2 regions of the Pseudomonas weihenstephanensis genome follow, and region 2 is predicted to be linked to the other one. Evidence: predicted binding sites of a transcription regulator. Region 2 holds the regulator's gene; the other holds the start of a gene.
What was found. Region 2 encodes sigma-54, which starts transcription at its own class of promoters, with help from an activator protein. Its sites were predicted from a motif close to ANTGGCATNNANNTTGCTNT; they were not measured.

Region 1 (10,831 bases), on a different contig from region 2:
AGCAGGGATGTTGTATTCCAGACGCACACGGCCTTTGCCATCCGGCACCATGTTGGTCAGGTCGCCTTTACGCAGACCCATCTCTTCCATCACCTTGCCCTGAGATTCTTCAGGCAGGTCGATGGTGACGTTTTCGAACGGTTCGTGCTTAACGCCGTCAACCAGGCGGATGATCACTTCTGGACGACCAACGCCCATTTCGAAGCCTTCACGACGCATGGTTTCGATCAGTACGGACAAGTGCAGCTCGCCACGGCCCGATACTTTGAACTTGTCAGCCGAGTCGCCTTCTTCAACGCGCAGTGCAACGTTGTACAGCAGCTCTTTGTCCAGACGTTCCTTGATGTTACGGGACGTCACGAACTTGCCTTCTTTACCGCAGAAAGGCGAGTCGTTTACCTGGAAGGTCATGGAAACGGTTGGCTCGTCAACGGTCAACGGCTTCATCGCTTCAACGTTCAGCGGATCACACAGGGTGTCGGAGATGAACAGCGAATCCATACCGCTGATGCACACGATGTCGCCTGCCGAAGCTTCTTCAACGTCTACACGGTGCAGACCGTGGTGACCCATCAGTTTCAGGATACGACCGTTGCGGCGCTTGCCGTCAGCGTCGATGGCAACAACCGGGGTGTTCGGCTTGACGCGACCACGAGCGATACGGCCAACGCCGATAATGCCCAGGAAGCTGTTGTAGTCCAGTGCCGAGATTTGCATCTGGAACGGACCATCACGGTCAACTTGTGGTGCTGGTACGTTGTCGACGATCGACTGGTACAGCGGGGTCATGTCTTCAGCCATGTCGGTGTGGTCAAGACCAGCAATACCGTTCAGGGCAGAGGCGTAAACCACTTTGAAGTCCAGCTGTTCTTCGGTAGCACCCAGGTTGTCGAACAGGTCGAAGATCTGATCCAGAACCCAGTCCGGACGCGCGCCTGGACGGTCAACCTTGTTGATTACCACGATTGGACGCAGGCCGGCTTCGAACGCCTTCTTGGTCACGAAACGGGTTTGCGGCATAGGGCCGTCTTGAGCGTCAACCAGCAGCAGAACGGAGTCAACCATCGACATTACGCGTTCTACTTCACCGCCGAAGTCGGCGTGGCCCGGGGTGTCCACGATGTTGATGTGGTAGCCGTTCCAGTTGATCGCGGTGTTCTTGGCAAGAATGGTAATGCCGCGCTCTTTTTCCTGGTCGTTGGAGTCCATCACGCGCTCGTCGTTGAGCTCGTTGCGCTCCAGAGTGCCGGATTGACGCAAGAGTTTGTCTACCAGGGTGGTTTTACCGTGGTCAACGTGAGCAATGATGGCGATGTTACGTAGATTTTCGATCACTTGTGTATCTCGATCAGAGGATTCGGTGTGCTGACTGAGTCCAGGCAGCGATTAACAGTAGAGTCCGTGCAAACCATTACAGCTTGACGGCGGCGTCGGGGGGCCGGTGACGCAGGCCACAGGCATACAGCCCCGGGCTCTTAGCTCGGTCGATAAACGCGCACATTGGCATGTCCCTCACTGAGCAAATGGTGAGCATGCAGGCGACTCATCACGCCTTTGTCGCAATACAACAGGTACTGACGGGTATCATCCAGTTCCTTGAAGCGGCTGTTCAAAGCATAGAACGGCAACGCTTGTACTTCGATGCCAGCCAGTTCCAGCGGTCGATCTTCCTGGTCATCCGGGTGACGGATGTCGATGACGATCTGGCCCGCCAGCACGTCGCTGACTTCTTCGACTTGCAAGTCCTGGCCCAATTCATCGATCACCCGATCAATCGGCACCAGTTTGGCCCGCTCAAGCGCACGCTCAAGCACGGCCATATCAAACTGTTGTTCTTCATACTCCACGCGGTTGCGCTTGGCGTGGGTCTTGGGGTTGACCGAAATCACCCCGCAATATTCAGGCATATGCTTGGCAAAATCGGCCGTACCGATTTCAACCGCCTGATCAATGATGTCTTGCTTGTGGCTGACGATCAGCGGACGCAACACCAATTTGTCTGTAGCCGAGTCGATCAGCGACAAGTTGGGCAGTGTCTGGCTCGAAACCTGAGAAATCGCTTCTCCGGTGACCAACACCTCGATGTCGAGTCGCTCAGCAATACGGGTAGCAGCGCGCAACATCATACGCTTCAAAATGACGCCCATATGACTGTTATCGACTTTGCCGAGAATTTCGCCCAAAACTTCTTCGAACGGAACACTGACAAACAGCACGCGCTGGGAGCTGCCGTACTTCTTCCATATATAGTGCGCGACTTCCATCACGCCCAATTCATGGGCGCGCCCGCCCAGATTGAAGAAGCAGAAGTGGCTCATCAAGCCGCGACGCATGACCTGGTAAGCCGCCACGGTAGAGTCGAAACCACCGGACATCAGCACCAGGGTCTGCTCAAGCGCACCCAACGGGAAGCCGCCAATACTGTCGTGCTGGCTGTGAATCACAAACAACCGTTGGTCGCGAATTTCGATTCGGACTTCGATTTCCGGGTTTTTCAGCGAGATTCCGGCCGCACCGCACTCGCGACGCAGCTTGCTGCCCACGTATTTCTCGATTTCCATCGAGGTAAATGGGTGCTTGCCAGCGCGTTTGCAACGCACCGAAAAAACCTTGCCGGCCAGCGACTCGCCAAAGTGCAATTTGCACTTTTCTACCACGTCGTCGAAGTCGCCCAACGGGTACTCATCCACCTGAAGAAAATGCGCAATGCCTGGCATGCAGCTCAGGCGCGCAGTCATTTCTTTCAAGGCTTTGGGGTCGCTCACGCGCGTTTGCAGCTCGATGTTGTCCCACACACCCGTCACCACCACAGCCGGGTCCAGATCGCGGAGCACGGCACGGATGTTTTTGGCCAATTGACGGACAAAACGCATCCGAACCGGACGGCTCTTGATAGTGATTTCGGGGAAGACTTTAACGATTAGTTTCATGAAAACAGCGCGCGAGCAGCCTGCCAAAAAAGGGGGGCGCGGATTATAGCGGAAATTGCTCAAGGTTTAACCAGTTATCGTACAAACGGTTTTGCGCGCACCAAAATAGAGCAAAACCACGGTTTTTCGCTTCATTTGAGTGCGATAACGGGCGCTAATCGGTAGGCTGCACCGCTTACCGGCTTGAGTTTGGCGCATTACACCCAACTCGGGGCACTGGCATGCAATTTGCTCCCTTGTGAGGCAGGTTGCCTTGGCAGAGTATTCGCGCCGGCATCAAGCACATTACTAAGGGCGCACCACTACTACCCGCCCGAAGCCACCCCGGAGGACATATGTCGAAGTCGGTTCAACTCATCAAAGATCATGACGTCAAGTGGATTGATCTGCGCTTCACGGACACCAAAGGTACTCAACACCACGTGACCATGCCGGCTCGTGATGCGCTGGATGAAAACTTCTTCACCGACGGCAAAATGTTCGACGGCTCCTCCATTGCGGGCTGGAAAGGTATCGAAGCGTCCGACATGATCCTGCTGCCAGACGACAGCACGGCCGTTCTGGACCCGTTCACCGAACAGCCAACGCTGATCCTGGTGTGCGACATCATCGAGCCTTCGACCATGCAAGGCTATGACCGCGACCCGCGCGCTATCGCCAACCGTGCCGAGGAATACCTGAAGTCCACCGGTATCGGTGACACCGTGTTCGTGGGCCCGGAGCCTGAGTTCTTCATCTTCGACGAAGTGAAGTTCAAGTCCGACATTTCCGGTTCCATGTTCAAGATCTACTCCGAACAAGGTTCGTGGATGTCCGACCAGGACGTAGAAGGCGGCAACCGTGGCCACCGTCCAGGCATCAAAGGCGGCTACTTCCCGGTGCCACCGTTCGACCATGACCACGAAATCCGTACCTCCATGTGCAACGCCATGGAAGAAATGGGTCTGGTTATCGAAGTTCACCACCACGAAGTGGCAACCGCAGGCCAGAACGAAATCGGCGTGCAGTTCAACACCCTGGTGAAGAAGGCTGACGAAGTTCAGACCCTCAAATACTGCGTACACAACGTGGCTGACGCCTACGGCCGTACCGCGACCTTCATGCCCAAGCCTCTGTACGGCGACAACGGCTCGGGTATGCACGTCCACATGTCCATCTCCAAAGATGGCAAAAACACCTTCGCAGGCGAAGGTTATGCCGGCCTGTCCGACACCGCCCTGTACTTCATCGGCGGCATCATCAAGCACGGTAAAGCACTGAACGGCTTCACCAACCCGGCTACCAACTCCTACAAGCGTCTGGTGCCAGGTTTCGAAGCGCCGGTCATGCTGGCCTACTCAGCCCGCAACCGCTCTGCCTCGATCCGCATCCCTTACGTGTCCAGCCCTAAAGCTCGCCGTATCGAAGCGCGTTTCCCGGACCCGGCTGCCAACCCGTACCTGTGCTTCGCAGCCCTGATGATGGCTGGCCTGGACGGCATCCAGAACAAGATCCACCCGGGCGACGCCGCTGACAAAAACTTGTACGACCTGCCGCCTGAAGAGGCCAAAGAGATCCCGCAAGTGTGTGGCAGCCTGAAAGAAGCCCTGGAAGAGCTGGACAAAGGTCGTGCGTTCCTGACCAAAGGCGGCGTTTTCAGCGACGATTTCATCGACGCCTACATCGCTCTGAAAAGCGAAGAAGAAATCAAAGTGCGCACCTTCGTGCACCCTCTGGAATACGAGCTGTACTACAGCTGCTGATCCCGTCACACCGGTGATCGCCGCGTGATGTAAAAAACCTCCTTCGGGAGGTTTTTTTATGCCCGCGGTCTTACGCACATCCCATCCTTTACTCGCACGCCATATTGCTTCGACTGACAGCCATTGCATGCCTCCCTGCGTAGTTTGAGCGCCTCATACGCGTTTAATCACCTCAGGACTCGCCCATGCTGCCAGCACGCCTTATCAAGCCCTTATTCTTCGCCACCCTCTGTACGAGCCTGCTGGGCTGTACGCATGGCCCCCAGGAAGTCCAGACCGAACAACTGCTCAAAACCAGCCACTCCTGGGATGGCACAGCCTATGAGACCTACCCCGGTACAACCCCAGAACTCACGGTCCTGAAAATAACCATTCCCGCCAACACCACGCTCAAGTGGCATACCCACCCCATGCCCAACGTGGCGTATGTGCTCAGCGGCGAGTTAATGGTTGAAACCCGCAGCGGCCATCAAACCCGGCTTAAACCCGGAGAAGTACTGCCCGAACTGGTGAATATTCCACACCGTGGTACGAGCGGTAACAGCCCCGTGGAACTGATTGTTTTCTATGCAGGCGCTCCCGGCTTACCCCTCTCGAAACCCGACTGATCTCACCCTCCGCGGCCATCCGCCCCTGCTGATGTCAAAACGTGAACAACACATGACTGGCCGACAGCGGGATGTGGCCGTTGCCGTCACGGATGGGCAAGCCGCCCCCGGCCATACAGTGATCAACATCAAGCCAACGACCTTCTGCCCCATGAACATGCAGCCGAGACTGAAACCTTTCACTTGATTTGCACTATATTGGTGCAATAGAAACATCACCGCCCACCTCGCCAGCCCAATTTGGTTCAAAACGACTCACTCCGTGAGCATCTACACCCTGTTGATGAGCTGTAACGTCTTATTTCAGGCGATTAGCGCTTCTTTTCAGAGCCTTGGTTTGGTTTTTGCATTTTCCTTGTCTCAGCGTGTAACCCACGCACGTAATCCGGGATCGGCCCATGACCATCAGTGATGCCTTGCACCGACTGCTACTCGACAATCTGACCACCGCAACCCTGTTGCTCAATGCCGACTTGCGCCTTGAGTACATGAACCCGGCGGCAGAGATGCTATTGGCCATCAGCGGTCAACGCAGCCACGGGCAATTCATCAGCGAATTGTTTACCGAGTCCACTGAAGCCCTGCATTCATTACGTCAAGCCGTTGAGCAAGCGCACCCTTTCACCAAGCGTGAAGCCATGCTGACCTCGCTCACGGGGCAAACCTTGACCGTGGATTACGCCGTGACACCGATCTTGAGTGCCGGCACGACCTTGCTGCTGCTCGAAGTACACCCCCGCGATCGCCTGCTGCGCATCACTAAAGAAGAAGCCCAGCTGTCCAAGCAAGAGACCAGCAAAATGCTGGTGCGCGGCCTGGCTCACGAAATCAAGAACCCCTTGGGCGGCATTCGTGGCGCGGCCCAACTCTTGGCCCGTCAACTGCCCGACGAAGGCTTGCGCGACTACACCAACGTCATCATCGAAGAGGCTGACCGCCTGCGTAACCTGGTGGACCGCATGCTGGGATCCAACAAATTGCCTTCGCTGGCCATGACCAACGTGCATGAAGTGCTGGAGCGCGTGTGCAATCTGGTCGAAGCCGAGACACAGGGCGGCATCACCCTGGTGCGCGATTACGATCCCAGCCTGCCCGACCTGCTGATCGACCGCGAACAGATGATTCAGGCTGTGCTCAATATCGTGCGCAATGCGATGCAGGCCATTGGCGGCCAAAACGAACTGCGGCTGGGGCGCATCAGCCTGCGCACGCGGGCCATGCGTCAGTTCACCATTGGCCACATCCGCCATCGCCTGGTGACCAAAATCGAAATCATCGACAACGGGCCGGGCATCCCGGCCGAGCTGCAAGACACCCTCTTCTTCCCTATGGTCAGCGGCCGCCCCGACGGTACCGGGCTGGGCCTGGCCATCACCCAGAACATCATCAGTCAGCACCAGGGGTTGATCGAGTGTGAAAGCCACCCTGGCCACACGCTCTTTTCGATCTTTCTGCCACTGGAACAAGGAGCCGCATCGACATGAGCCGAAGTGAAACCGTGTGGATCGTCGACGACGACCGTTCAATCCGCTGGGTCCTGGAAAAAGCCTTGCAGCAGGAAGGCATGACCACACAAAGCTTCGACAGCGCCGATGGGGTGATGAGTCGTCTGGCTCGCCAGCAACCCGACGTGATCATTTCCGACATCCGCATGCCCGGTGCCAGCGGCCTGGACTTGCTGGCCAAGATCCGCGAACAGCACCCGCGCTTGCCGGTGATCATCATGACGGCGCACTCCGATCTGGACAGCGCCGTGGCGTCCTATCAGGGCGGCGCATTTGAATACCTGCCCAAGCCATTTGACGTTGATGAAGCCGTGTCGCTGGTCAAGCGCGCCAACCAGCACGCCCAAGAGCAACAAGGCTTAGCCGTGGCGCCCACGCTGGCACGCACCCCGGAGATCATTGGCGAAGCCCCCGCGATGCAAGAAGTGTTTCGCGCCATTGGCCGCTTGAGCCATTCCAACATCACCGTACTGATCAACGGCGAGTCGGGCACCGGTAAAGAGCTGGTTGCCCATGCGCTGCATCGCCACAGCCCGCGTGCTGCCTCGCCGTTTATTGCGTTGAATATGGCGGCCATTCCTAAAGACCTGATGGAGTCCGAGCTGTTCGGCCACGAGAAAGGCGCGTTTACCGGTGCTGCCAACTTACGCCGCGGGCGCTTTGAGCAGGCTGACGGCGGGACCTTGTTTCTGGATGAAATCGGCGACATGCCTGCCGACACACAAACCCGACTGCTGCGGGTTCTGGCTGATGGCGAGTTCTATCGCGTGGGCGGGCACATTCCGGTCAAGGTCGACGTGCGCATCATTGCGGCCACGCATCAGAATCTCGAAACACTGGTGCAGGCAGGCAAGTTTCGTGAAGACTTGTTTCACCGCCTGAACGTGATCCGCATCCATATACCGCGCCTGTCGGATCGACGCGAAGACATCCCGACGCTGGCCCGCCACTTTCTCAGCAGCGCGGCGCAAGAGCTGTCGGTGGAGCCAAAACTGCTGAAGACCGAGACCGAGCAATACCTGAAAAACCTGCCGTGGCCGGGCAACGTGCGCCAACTCGAAAACACCTGCCGCTGGATCACCGTGATGGCATCCGGACGCGAAGTGCATATCAGCGATTTGCCGCCCGAATTGCTCAACCTCCAGCAAGACGCATCTCCCGTGACCAACTGGGAACACGCACTGCGTCAGTGGGCCGATCAAGCGTTAGCCCGTGGTCAATCCAACCTGCTGGACAGTGCGGTGCCAACATTTGAACGCATCATGATCGAGACTGCCCTCAAACACACCGCGGGCCGCCGTCGCGATGCCGCCGTGTTGCTGGGCTGGGGCCGCAACACCCTGACCCGCAAGATCAAAGAACTGGGCATGAAGATCGACGGCGACGAGGAGGATGCTGACGAAGCTTAAGGCAGATCAAAAGCCCCTCACCCCAGCCCTCTCCCTGCGGGAGAGGGCTGGGGTGAGGGCGTTTTTGAACACGGCTGCACCATTAACGCGCACAGCTCTGGCTCAAGGGTTCCAGCCGCAGCCGCCCCTCAAACCTGCTCCACAGACAAAAAGCCCCGGAATCCGGGGCTTTGCATTTGCATAAGACATTTTCGACAAAAAATCTAAAACTGGCACGCGCCCTGCAATAACCCTGACAACGCTTTAGGGGACCTTGGTACAGGCAGGCCAGGACTCCCCACTTTTACACCCGCAGCCTTGATGCCCCGCGCATCAACGCGCAGCCGTTTTGGGGAACCCGGTACAGGCAGGCCGGCATTCCCTCTTTTATTACTCGCGCAGGTTCACCTGCAACCGCCAGCGGCCATCCTGTGGCGCTCCGGCCCAGTCGCCTTGCAGAGCACGGGCCGCCACCAACGTCAGCAGCAACCCCCCATCGGTGCGCTGCACCCGCCAATTCACATCTTTGCCATTGAGCTTGAACTGACCGTTCTGCGCCTTACCCTGCGCATCGAACAGCAAGCCGACTGTGCCATCGACCATTTCACCGTGCAGTTTGGGCTCATCGCTGAACCACACCACCAACGCCCCCGGCAAGACCTCAACCTGCTGCAACTGCACAGGCTCAGGCGTCGTCAGCCGGCCGATCATCATCCCGACCATAAACCCCACAATCGCCAAAGAACCTAAAACACGCGGCCAGAGTTTAGGTCGCGGGTCCTCTTCGGGAGTAGAATCCTCGCCATCTTTAAGTTCGGAGCCGTGCATGTTTCACGTCATCCTTTTTCAACCAGAAATTCCGCCGAATACCGGCAACATTATCAGGCTGTGCGCCAACAGCGGCTGCCACCTGCATTTGATTGAACCCATCGGCTTTGAACTCGACGACAAGCGCTTGCGCCGCGCCGGGCTCGATTACCACGAGTATGCGCCACTCAAGCGTCACGCCGACCTAGCCAGTTGCCTTGAACACCTGGGGCATCCGCGCTTGTTTGCGTTTACCACCAAAGGTTCGAAGCCATTCCATGACGCGCAGTTTGCCGAAGGTGATGCTTTTATCTTCGGCCCTGAGAGTCGTGGCTTGCCGCCCGAGGTGCTGGATGCGCTGGACGGCGAACACCGCCTGCGCTTGCCAATGCGCGAAGGCTGCCGCAGCCTGAACCTGTCCAACACTGTGGCTGTCGCCGTGTACGAAGCCTGGCGCCAGTTAGGCTTCAAGTAACCACCCAGCTCCAACGCCCAATAAAAAAGCGCCTTACGGCGCTTTTTCAATCCAGCAGCGGCTGTTTATTGAACAGTCGGCGTGCCTTCTTCTTGCATGCGTTGCAGCTCTTGCGCGTACAGGGCATCGAAGTTCACCGGGGACAGCATCAGCGCCGGGAACGAGCCACGGGTGACCAGGCTGTCCAGGGTTTCGCGTGCGTACGGGAACAGGATGTTGGGGCAGAACGCGCCCAGCGTGTGGTTCATCGAACCCGCATCCAGGTTTTTGATCAGGAAGATGCCAGCCTGTTGCACTTCAGCGATGAACGCCACTTCGTCAGCATTCTTGACCGTGACCGACAAGGTCAGGACCACTTCGTGGAAATCACCTTCGAGCGGCTTCTGACGCGTGTTCAAGTCCAGAGCCACGGTCGGCTCCCACTGCTGACGGAAGATTGCCGGGCTTTTCGGCGCTTCGAACGACAGGTCACGCACATAGATACGCTGCAACGAGAATTGTGGAGAAGTATCGTCTTCAGTCGCAGCGGTATTCTGTTGGTCAGTCATCACAGATCCTTGTTGATCTTGGGGCTTATAGAGAATGAGAGTCAGACGTTCAGCAGCGCATCCAATTTACCGGCGCGCTCCAAAGCAAACAGGTCATCGCATCCACCAACATGCTGGTCGCCGATCCAGATTTGCGGCACCGAGGTGCGACCCGCTTTCTGGGCCATCTCGGCACGCGCCTGAGGCTTGCCGTCGACTTTGATTTCTTCAAAGGCAACGCCCTTCTTCTCAAGCAAGGCCTTGGCCCGCATGCAGTAAGGGCAATAGTCGCTGGAGTAAACGATGACCTTGGACATAGTTACTTCACCACAGGCAGGTTATCGGCGCGCCAGCTGGCGATACCACCGGACAGCTTGGCGGCGTTGTAGCCGGCCTTGAGCAATTCACGGGCGTGGGAGCCAGAATGCTGGCCCTGGGCATCGACCAGAATGATGGTTTTGCCCTTGTGCTTGTCCAGCTCGGCAATGCGCGCCATCAGCTTGTCTTGCGGGATGTTCAATGCACCCACGATGTGGCCGGCGGCAAAATCCTTGGCCGGACGAATATCAATCACCACACCTTCGTCGCGGTTAACCAGACCGGTCAACTCGCCGGTGCTGATGCTACGTCCGCCACGGCTCATTTCGTGGGCAATCAACAACGCCAGCAGGATGACAAACGCGCCCACCAACAGGTAGTGAGAAGTGGCAAATGCAATCAGGTGATCAACCATCAGAAGGTTCCAGGGTCGTAAAATGTGGGCCAGTATACACAGCCGCCTTGGTCGGCCAAACCCCGCCCGGCGGTGACGCCACATGAACTTCGCTTTAAACTGCCCGTCTTCTGCAT
Region 2 (10,831 bases):
AAACTGGTGGCCGGCGTGCATCAGTTGCCCGAAAAGCTGCGCGCAGCGGTGATTAATCAGGGCGGCGGGCATGCCAACCACTCATTGTTTTGGGAGGTGATGAGCCCTAAAGGCGGTGGCAAGCCCGAAGGTGCCTTGGCCAAGGCAATTGATGAGCAACTCGGTGGACTGGAGGCTTTCAAAGACGCGTTTACCAAAGCGGCATTGACGCGTTTCGGCAGCGGTTGGGCCTGGTTGAGCGTCACCCTGCACAACACCCTGGTGGTGGAGAGCAGTGGCAATCAGGACAGCCCGCTGATGAGCGGTAACACGCCGATTTTGGGCCTGGATGTGTGGGAGCACGCCTATTACCTGCGTTACCAGAACCGACGGCCTGAATACATCAATGCGTTTTACAGCGTCATCAACTGGCCTGAAGTAGCGCGTCGCTATCAAGCAGCTATGGTCTAAGCCTACACAAAAGGATTAGGCGGATATGGGCACGCAAATTTTGGCGGTCGGCGGCGTGCGAATGTTTCGCTATGCCCTCGGCACGCTGTTGCTGTTGGCGGGCACTGCATTGTTGGTGGCCAAAGGATTGGTGTGGCTGGATCTCGAACCCAAGATGCTCAGGGCCCTGCAAGGCGGGGCCTTGTGTGCCTTGGGAACAGCGCTGGGCGCCGTACCGGTGCTGGTGATCCGTAATATGCCGGTGGCGGTCAGCGATACCTTGTTGGGATTTGGTGCCGGGGTGATGTTGGCGGCCACGGCCTTCTCCCTGATTGTGCCGGGCATAGCCGCTGCGCAAAGCCTTGGACTGTCGGCGTGGGCGTCAAGCGGGCTGGTTAGCGGCGGCATTCTGCTGGGTGCCCTGTGCTTGTTTCTGGTGGACTTGAAAGTGTCGGGTGCCGGGCCTGAAGTCATTGTCAGTCGCCCTGGAGAGCCTGTTATTGCCCCGCGCATCTGGTTGTTCGTGATTGCGATTGTGGCCCACAACATTCCTGAGGGTATGGCTGTCGGTGTATCTGCCGGTGGTGGAATGCCGGATGCCGACAGTCTGGCAATGGGCATTGCGCTGCAAGATGTGCCCGAAGGCTTGGTCATTGCACTGGTGCTGGCGGGTGCGGGCATGTCGCGGGTCAGGGCGTTCTTGATTGGCGCAGCGTCCGGTCTGGTCGAGCCAGTGTTTGCAGTGCTGTGCGCCTGGCTGGTGAACCTGGCGGAGTTGTTGTTGCCATTGGGACTGGCCCTGGCTGCGGGGGCGATGCTATTGGTGGTTACGCAGGAAGTGATCCCGGAATCGCGACGTAATGGTCACGAAAAGCTGGCCAGCCTTGGGTTGTGTGTGGGGTTCTGCGTGATGATGGTGATGGACACGGCGTTGGGATAAATCACGGCCTGTAGTCGCTGTCGAGGCATGAGACTGCGATCGGGCGCGAAGCGATCGTAAAACCGATAACAGCGGGGTATCTGGACTCACGAGGTTAAATGGCATGACGGCTGCTTCGCAGTCGGACGCAGCCTGGCATTACTCGTCAGCTGTTACGAGTCATGCAGCGCAGTAGCTATTCGCCTTCATCGAAGAAGTTGTTGATGAGGGCGACCAGCGCATCCAGCGCTTCCTGTTCTTGTTCACCTTCAGTTTTTACATGGATTCGGGTCCCTTTGCCTGCGGCGAGCATCATCATTGCCATGATACTTTTGCCGTCGACCATGGTCTCAGGCGAGCGACCTGCTCGCACCTGGCAAGGGTACTTGCCCGCAATACCTACGAACTTGGCGGATGCCCGAGCGTGAAGGCCCAGCTTGTTGATGATTTCGATTTCCATAGCTGGCATTGCGGGGTAGGTCCTTCAAGTAAGGTCGCGGTGGCGAACCTGAACGTTTTTCAGGGTTTCTTGCAGGCATTTGCCCAAGCGCTCAGTCAGGTACACGGAGCGGTGATGTCCGCCAGTGCAACCAATACCAATGGTCACATAGGCGCGGTTACTGGCAGCAAAGCGGGGTAACCATTTGAGCAGATAACTGGAGATGTCCTGATACATTTCCTCGACATCCGGTTGTGCTGCCAGGTACTCGGCCACCGGTTGATCCAGCCCGGATTGCTCACGCAACTCGGGTTTCCAATACGGATTGGGCAGGCAGCGCACGTCAAACACCAGGTCAGCATCTACCGGCATGCCACGTTTGAAGCCAAACGACTCGACCAGAAAGGCGGTGCCAGGTTCAGGCTTGTTCAGCAGACGTAGTTTGATGGTGTCGCGTAGCTGATACAGGTTCAGATTGGTGGTGTTGATTGTCAGGTCGGCCAGATCTGCGATCGGACCAAGCAGTTGGGTCTCATCGCGAATGGCCTCGGCCAGCGAGCGGCTGGCGCTGCTCAGCGGGTGCCTGCGGCGGGTTTCCGAGAACCGTTTGAGCAGCGTCTCCTCGTCAGCGTCCAGGTACAGCACATCGCACTGAATATGGCGGTTGCGCACTTCTTCAAGCAGCTGTGGAAAGCGCGACAGATGGCTAGGCAGATTGCGCGCATCAATCGACACGGCCACCAATGGCTGCGCCAATTCAGTGTGAATCAGCGCTCGCTCTGCCAGCTCAGGCAGCAAACCGGCGGGCAAGTTGTCGATGCAGTAAAAGCCGTTGTCTTCGAGGACGGCCAGGGCAGTGCTTTTACCGGAGCCGGAGCGTCCGCTGACAATGATTAAGCGCATGTTTATTGACCGTTCTGTTCGTCCAGAACAACCTGATACAACGCTTCGTTGCTGGGTGCATGGCGTAGTTTTTCGCGAACTTCTTTGCGATCGAGCATGCTGGCGATCTGCCGGAGCAGCTCCAGGTGTGCGTCGGTGGCCGCTTCTGGCACCAGCAAAACGAACAACAGGTCGACCGGCGCGCCATCAATGGCGTCGAAATCTATGGGGGCATCCAGGTGCAGCAAGGCGCTGACAGGCGTCTCGCAGCCCTTGAGGCGGCAGTGGGGGATTGCGATGCCGTTGCCAAAACCGGTTGAACCCAGTTTTTCACGGGCGATCAGGGCCTCGTAAACAGCTTGCGTATCCAGTTCAGGCACTTCTCGGCCGATCAGGTTGGCAATTTGTTCGAGGGCGCGCTTTTTACTGCCGCCCGGCACGTTCACGAGTGAACGGCCGGGGGTCAGGATGGTTTCAAGTCGGATCATGGGTAGGGAGTGTTAGCGGCCAGTGCCTTGAAGGAGGCTCTGCTGCTTTTCCTTATGCTTTTTGATTTGGCGATCCAGCTTGTCGGTCAGGTCGTCAATGGCTGCATACATATCTGAATGCTCCGCATTGGCGACTACTTCCCCGCCGGGTATACGCAAGGTGGCTTCGATTTTCTGCTTCAGCTTTTCGACAGTCATAATGACTTGCACGTTGGTGATTTTGTCGAAATGCCCCTCAATTCGTTTGAGTTTTTCGCCGATATAAGCGCGCAGCGGTTCAGTCACTTCCAGTTGGTGTCCACTGATGTTGACTTGCATACAGTTTCTCCTTCGTTGCCAGTGCATAAAGCGGCGGGTGGGAATACCCGCCACTGGAACGCGGTGGCAGGCCCGTCACATCAAACGCTTACGCTCGCTCGAAGGCGCGATCCCAAGGGACTCGCGGTACTTGGCGACCGTACGACGGGCTACCTGAATACCTTGTGCCTCCAGTAAACCAGCGATCTTGCTGTCACTCAACGGCTTTTTCTGATTTTCAGCCGCGACCAGTTTTTTGATGATCGCGCGAATCGCTGTGGACGAGCATTCGCCGCCTTCAGAGGTGCTGACATGGCTGGAGAAAAAGTACTTCAATTCATAAATGCCCCGCGGGGTATGCATGAATTTCTGGGTGGTGACCCGTGAAATCGTTGATTCGTGCATGCCGACGGCTTCTGCAATGTCATGCAACACAAGTGGCTTCATGGCTTCGTCGCCATACTCCAGAAAACCGCGTTGATGCTCGACAATTTGCGTCGCCACTTTCATCAGGGTTTCGTTGCGGCTTTGCAGGCTTTTGATAAACCAGCGGGCTTCTTGCAGTTGATTGCGCATGAACGTGTTATCGGCGCTGGTGTCCGCACGGCGTACAAAACCTGCGTATTGCGCGTTAACCCGCAGACGTGGCACGGACTCTTGATTGAGCTCCACCAGCCAGCGTTCGTTGTCTTTGCGCACGATAACGTCCGGCACGACGTATTCGGCTTCGCTTGATTCAATTTGCGAGCCTGGACGCGGGTTCAGGCTTTGCACCAGCTCGATGACCTGGCGCAGTTCGTCTTCCTTGAGCTTCATGCGCCGCATGAGCTGGCTGTAATCACGCGCGCCCAGCAGGTCGATGTAGTCGGTGATCAAGCGTTTGGCTTCAGCCAGCCAAAGCGTTTTTTCCGGTAACTGACGCAATTGCAGGAGCAGGCACTCGCTCAGGTTGCGCGCCCCGATACCCGCAGGCTCGAATTGCTGGATGCGATGCAGGACGGCTTCGATCTCATCGAGTTCAATGTCCAGTTCAGGATCAAAGGCTTCGAGGATCTCTTCGAGGGTTTCGTCCAGATAGCCCTGATTGTTGATGCAGTCGATCAGGGTTACACCGATCAGTCGGTCGGTGTCCGACATGGGCGCCAGGTTCAATTGCCACAGCAGATGACTTTGCAGGCTTTCGCCAGCGGATGTGCGCGTGGTGAAGTCCCATTCGTCGTCATCGTTGCTGGGCAAGCTGCTGGCGCTGGTCTGGTAGACGTCTTCCCACGCGGTGTCGACAGGAAGCTCATTGGGAATACGGTCGTTCCACTCGCCGTCTTCCAGGTTGTCCACAGTGGGGGCGGACTCTTGGTAAGAGGGCTCTTGGATCTCGTTGATATCGTTTGTGGGTTTTTGCTCGATGTTGTCAGCCAAGGGGTCCGTATTGTCGAAATCTTCGCCTTCTTCCTGGCGTTCGAGCATCGGATTGGATTCCAGGGCCTCCTGGATTTCCTGTTGCAGGTCCAGGGTCGACAATTGGAGCAGGCGTATGGCTTGTTGCAGCTGAGGTGTCATTGTCAGCTGCTGGCCCATTCTCAGGACTAGCGATGGTTTCATGGCAGGGGCTTAACACCTTATTCGCCGGCGCACATGGCGCCATCCACTACAAGGGCGCGTGAGCGCCAAACATAAGCAAATTATATGCCTGAAACCGTAGCGTTTGCCTAGAGGCGTTTTCAATTTGCCCGAATGAGGTGGGCAAATTGAGAACGCCTGCAAGGCAGGTTGAAGCAGGGGAGGGGCTTACAAGCGGAACTCGTTGCCCAGGTACACTTCTCTCACCAGTTTGTTGGCCAGAATCGTTTCAGCGTCGCCTTCAGCAATCAGTTGTCCGTCGTTAACGATGTAAGCCGTTTCGCAAATATCGAGAGTTTCGCGGACGTTGTGATCGGTGATTAGCACGCCAATGCCTTTGGCCTTGAGGTGATGGATGATTTGCTTGATGTCGCCCACAGAGATCGGGTCGACACCGGCAAAGGGTTCATCGAGCAGGATGAACTTGGGGGCAGTGGCCAATGCGCGGGCGATTTCTACCCGGCGACGCTCGCCACCCGACAGGCTCATGCCCAGGTTGTCGCGAATGTGGTTGATATGGAATTCCTGCAACAGGCTTTCCAGCTCTTTGCGACGACCTGCTTTATCCAGTTCCTTGCGCGTTTCGAGGATCGCCATGATGTTATCGGCGACCGACAATTTGCGGAAAATGGAGGCTTCTTGCGGCAGATAACCGATACCGGCGCGTGCGCGACCGTGCATCGGCTGATGGCTGACATCCAGGTCATCAATCAACACGCGGCCCTGATCGGCCTGCACCAGGCCCACGATCATGTAGAAGCAGGTGGTCTTGCCGGCACCGTTCGGGCCGAGCAAGCCAACAATCTGCCCGCTGTCGATCGACAGGCTGACGTCACGCACTACCTGACGGCTTTTGTAGCTTTTAGCCAAATGCTGGGCTTTCAGAGTTGCCATTACTGGGCCTTCTGCGCGTCAGTTTTTTTCTTCGGCTGGATCACCATGTCGATACGAGGGCGAGGCGCAGTAACGCTGCTGCCAGTGGCGCGACCCGCATTGGCGACTTGTTTGACCGTGTCGTAGACGATTTTCTCGCCTTCGGTGGTGTTGCCGTCGTTGATGACCTTGGCTTTGTCGATCAATACGATGCGGTTTTGCGGCGCATGGTACTGAATGGTCACGCCGTAGGCTTGAACCGGTTTAGGGTCTGTGGCTTTTTGCAGTTGCTCAAAGTAGGCCAGGTTGCCGACCGAGGTGACCACGTCAATTTCGCCCGCAGCATTGCGCGTGATAGTGACCGTGTTACCGGTAATTTTCATCGAGCCTTGAGTGATGATTACGTCGCCCTTGTAGGTCGCGACGCCTTTTTTATCATCCAGCTGCGCTTCGTTAGCCTGAATGCGGATAGGCTGTTCGTTGTCGTTCGGCAGAGCCCAGGCGCTCACGCTTCCCAGTGCTGCGCTCAGGCTGAGCAATAAAGGGAGGGTTTTAACGAGACTCATACTGTCCTCTTACGTTGGACAGCAGGTCCATCCTGCCGTCTTTCAAATATGCTTTCATGCCATTGGCGGTGGTCACACCGCCAGCGCCGTCGATTCTAACGGCTTGCTCGGTCTGCGCATATTGCTTCTGTGGGAATACTGTCATGCGTGAGCTGGTGATGATCAGCTCGCGGTTTCGTTCGTCGGTACGAGCGACCCGTACCGAGTCGATCAATTCGACTTCAGTGCCATCCGGGTTCACTTCGCCACGCAGGCTTTGAACGTGCCACGGGAAGGTGGTTCCGCGGTACATCTGCAAGTCCGGGTTGGTCAGCAACGTCACTTCGCTGGCCTTGAGGTGCTCGACTTTGTCGGACGTCATTTCGTATTGCAGCTTGCCGTCCGGCAGGTACTGAAGGCTGTGCGCATTGATAGCGTAATAGTCGATAGCGGTTTCATCGACGGCCACGGCGGGTTTGTCGAGGAAGCGCTCCGGGCTGATATTCCAGTAGCCAACGGCGGCAAACAGCGCAGCAATGACCCCGAATAACAGGAAATTGCGAATTTTTTTACTCAGCATAGAAAGCTCTATAGGTAGGCAGCGTGAGCGGCATCAAGGCGGCCTTGGGCGCGCAGGATCAATTCACAAAACTCTCGGGCGGCACCTTCACCGCCCCGCGCTTGTGTCACGCCGTGGGCGTGCTCGCGCACGAAACTGGCGGCATTGGCCACGGCCATGCCCAGACCTACGCGGCGGATAACCGGCAAGTCCGGCAAGTCATCGCCCAAATAGGCGACCTGTTCATAGCTTAGGTTGAGTTGGCCGAGAAGCTCGTCCAATACCACTAATTTGTCTTCACGCCCCTGATACAGGTACGGGATACCAAGGTTTTGCGCACGACGCTCAACCACAGGGGTTTTGCGGCCACTGATAATTGCCGTTTGCACGCCGCCAGCCATCAGCATCTTGATGCCCTGGCCGTCGAGGGTATTAAACGTTTTGAACTCGCTGCCGTCCTCAAGGAAGTACAGCCGGCCGTCGGTCAGCACGCCATCAACGTCGAAAATGGCGAGTTTGATCCCTTTGCCGCGTTTGAGTAAATCGCTGCTCATTACATCACTCCTGCGCGCAGTAAATCGTGCATGTTCAAGGCGCCGACAGGGCGGTCATCCTTGTCGACGACAACCAGCGCGCTGATTTTGTGGTCTTCCATGATTTTGAGGGCCTCAGCGGCCAGCATATCGGCACGCGCTGTCTTGCCGTGCGGGGTCATGACGGTGTCGATGGTTGCGTTGCGGATATCGATTTCCCGATCCAGCGTGCGGCGCAAGTCGCCGTCAGTGAAGATCCCGGCCAGACGGCCATCGGCTTCGGTGACAACGGTCATGCCCAGCCCCTTGTGGGTCATTTCCATCAGTGCGTCCCGAAGCAGCGTGCCGCGTACCACTTGCGGAAGCTCTTCGCCTGCGTGCATGACGTTTTCTACTTTAAGCAGCAAGCGACGGCCGAGGGCGCCACCAGGGTGCGAAAAAGCGAAGTCTTCAGCGGTAAAACCGCGCGCTTCAAGCAAGGCAATGGCCAGTGCATCACCCAGCACCAGCGTCGCGGTGGTGGAGGAGGTCGGCGCCAGGTTCAGTGGGCAAGCCTCTTGGGCCACGCGGGCATCCAGGCTGACGTCAGCGGCTTTGGCCAGTGGTGATTCAGGGTTGCCGGTCATGCTGATCAATTGAATGCCCAGGCGCTTGATCAGCGGCAGCAAGGTGACGATTTCGGCGGTCGAGCCCGAATTGGACAGCGCGAGGATGATGTCATCGCGGGTGATCATGCCCATGTCACCGTGGCTGGCTTCGGCGGGATGAACAAAAAAAGCCGTGGTGCCGGTGCTGGCCAGCGTGGCGGCTATTTTGTTGCCTATGTGCCCGGATTTGCCCATGCCGACGACGACTACTCGGCCCTTGCTCGCCAGAATCATCTCGCAAGCGCGTACGAAATCAGCGTCGATACGGGGCAGTAAATCTTCTACGGCTTCCAGTTCGAGGCGGATGGTGCGTTGTGCAGATTGAATCAGGTCGCTGGATTGGCTCATGTTTGAAGTCGGGTAGCCTGAGAAAAGGCGGCGATTATAGCGGTTCTGCGCAATTCCCTCACGTTAGATCGTCATGCTTTGTTGTCGCTGGTAACAAAGCGTCATTGGACTTTAGGATGAATTGTGATTTTTTCACTGTCTTGAACCTGAATAGGCACTCCTTCGGCCTTGGGCGGTCAGTATCAGCAGTGATATAGTTCGCCGCCAGTTCGGCCCGCTCAAGGAACGCGCGCTTCCTGAAAAGAAGCTTGGTGTCCGGTTAGAGGCAGAGGCTGCATCGCAAGGAGTTTAGATGAGTGCCGATAACGCCTACGCGGTCGAGCTGAAGGGAGTTTCCTTCAAGCGCGGTGCGCGCAGCATCTTCAATAACGTCGATATTTGTATCCCGCGTGGCAAAGTCACGGGGATCATGGGGCCGTCCGGTTGCGGCAAGACCACTCTGTTGCGCTTGATGGGAATGCAACTGCGTCCCACTAGCGGAGAAGTGTGGGTTAACGGTCAGAACTTGCCTACGTTGTCGCGCAGTGACCTGTTCGACGCCCGCAAGCATATGGGTGTGCTGTTTCAGAGTGGCGCGCTGTTCACCGATCTGGACGTGTTCGAAAACGTTGCCTTCCCGTTACGGGTTCATACCGAATTGCCGGAAGAAATGATCCGCGACATCGTGCTGCTTAAATTGCAGGCGGTGGGTTTGCGTGGCGCCATCGACTTGATGCCGGACGAGCTGTCCGGCGGTATGAAACGCCGTGTGGCGTTGGCCCGGGCGATTGCGCTGGACCCGCAAATCCTGATGTATGACGAACCGTTCGTCGGTCAGGACCCCATTGCCATGGGCGTGTTGGTGCGTCTGATTCGTCTGCTCAATGATGCGCTGGGTATCACCAGCATTGTGGTTTCTCACGACTTGGCCGAAACAGCGAGCATTGCCGACTATTTATATGTAGTGGGCGATGGTCAGGTGCTGGGGCAGGGCACGCCTGAAGAGTTGATGAACGCTGATAATCCGCGCATTCGTCAGTTCATGACCGGCGATCCGGACGGTCCGGTACCGTTTCACTTTCCGGCGTCGGACTACCGAACCGATCTTCTGGGGAAGCGCTGATGCGCAAACAATCAATAATGGACCGTGTCGCACTGTTCGGCCGGGCCGGGATCGATATTGTCTCGGTGCTGGGGCGTTCGACGATTTTCCTGTTTCACGCCTTGCTGGGGCGTGGCGGTCTCGGCGGCGGCTTTGGGCTGTTGCTCAAACAACTGCATTCCGTCGGCGTCATGTCGCTGGTGATTATTGTGGTTTCGGGCGTGTTTATCGGCATGGTCCTGGCGCTGCAAGGCTTCAGTATCCTGTCCAGCTACGGTTCTGAGCAGGCGGTCGGGCAGATGGTAGCCTTGACCCTGCTGCGCGAGTTGGGGCCGGTGGTAACCGCGCTGTTGTTCGCCGGGCGCGCCGGGTCTGCGTTGACCGCTGAAATCGGCAACATGAAATCGACCGAGCAACTGTCCAGCCTGGAAATGATTGGCGTCGATCCACTGAAATACATCATCGCGCCACGCTTGTGGGCCGGGTTCATTTCCCTGCCGGTGCTAGCGATGATCTTCAGTGTGGTCGGGATCTGGGGTGGTTCGTGGGTGGCGGTGGACTGGCTGGGCGTCTATGACGGTTCCTACTGGGCCAATATGCAGAACAGCGTGACCTTCAGTGGTGACGTGCTTAACGGGATCATCAAAAGCATCGTCTTTGCGTTTGTAGTGACCTGGATTGCCGTGTTTCAAGGTTATGACTGTGAGCCCACTTCAGAGGGGATCAGCCGTGCCACTACCAAGACCGTGGTGTATGCCTCTTTGGCTGTACTCGGGCTGGACTTTATTTTGACCGCCTTGATGTTTGGAGATTTCTGATGCAAAACCGCACCATGGAAATCGGTGTCGGCCTGTTCCTGCTGGCTGGCATCCTGGCTTTGCTGTTGCTCGCCCTTCGGGTCAGTGGACTGTCCCCGACCGCCAGCAACGACACCTACAAGCTGTATGCCTATTTCGACAATATTGCCGGTCTGACCGTGCGCGCCAAGGTCTCGATGGCGGGCGTGACCATCGGTAAAGTCACTGCGATTGACCTGGACCGTGACAACTTCACGGCCCGCGTCACGCTGCAACTCGAAAAGAAAGTCGATAACCTGCCGACCGATTCGACTGCGTCTATCCTCACGGCGGGCCTGTTGGGCGAAAAATACATCGGTATCAGCGTGGGCGGGGAA

Region 1: the regulator sigma-54 is predicted to act here: its motif matches at 3,146-3,165, upstream of glnA (glutamate--ammonia ligase).

The regions. Positions count from the first base shown of each region.
Region 1 covers NZ_JAAEBV010000004.1:403,000-413,830, forward strand. Annotated here, with positions in the region: gene typA (translational GTPase TypA) at 1-1,335, opposite strand, end outside; gene thiI (tRNA uracil 4-sulfurtransferase ThiI) at 1,476-2,930, opposite strand; gene glnA (glutamate--ammonia ligase) at 3,266-4,672, shown strand; gene GYN01_RS15355 (cupin domain-containing protein) at 4,858-5,280, shown strand; gene glnL (nitrogen regulation protein NR(II)) at 5,679-6,764, shown strand; gene ntrC (nitrogen regulation protein NR(I)) at 6,761-8,194, shown strand; gene GYN01_RS15370 (hypothetical protein) at 8,564-9,001, opposite strand; gene trmL (tRNA (uridine(34)/cytosine(34)/5-carboxymethylaminomethyluridine(34)-2'-O)-methyltransferase TrmL) at 9,000-9,455, shown strand; gene secB (protein-export chaperone SecB) at 9,521-10,003, opposite strand; gene grxC (glutaredoxin 3) at 10,045-10,299, opposite strand; gene GYN01_RS15390 (rhodanese-like domain-containing protein) at 10,302-10,715, opposite strand.
Region 2 covers NZ_JAAEBV010000006.1:90,318-101,148, reverse strand. Annotated here, with positions in the region: gene GYN01_RS19030 (superoxide dismutase) at 1-450, shown strand, start outside; gene GYN01_RS19025 (ZIP family metal transporter) at 476-1,369, shown strand; gene GYN01_RS19020 (HPr family phosphocarrier protein) at 1,545-1,817, opposite strand; gene rapZ (RNase adapter RapZ) at 1,833-2,690, opposite strand; gene ptsN (PTS IIA-like nitrogen regulatory protein PtsN) at 2,693-3,157, opposite strand; gene hpf (ribosome hibernation-promoting factor, HPF/YfiA family) at 3,170-3,475, opposite strand; gene GYN01_RS19000 (RNA polymerase factor sigma-54) at 3,551-5,053, opposite strand; gene lptB (LPS export ABC transporter ATP-binding protein) at 5,240-5,965, opposite strand; gene lptA (lipopolysaccharide transport periplasmic protein LptA) at 5,965-6,510, opposite strand; gene lptC (LPS export ABC transporter periplasmic protein LptC) at 6,497-7,069, opposite strand; gene GYN01_RS18980 (KdsC family phosphatase) at 7,078-7,602, opposite strand; gene GYN01_RS18975 (KpsF/GutQ family sugar-phosphate isomerase) at 7,602-8,576, opposite strand; gene GYN01_RS18970 (ATP-binding cassette domain-containing protein) at 8,869-9,678, shown strand; gene mlaE (lipid asymmetry maintenance ABC transporter permease subunit MlaE) at 9,678-10,475, shown strand; gene mlaD (outer membrane lipid asymmetry maintenance protein MlaD) at 10,475-10,831, shown strand, end outside.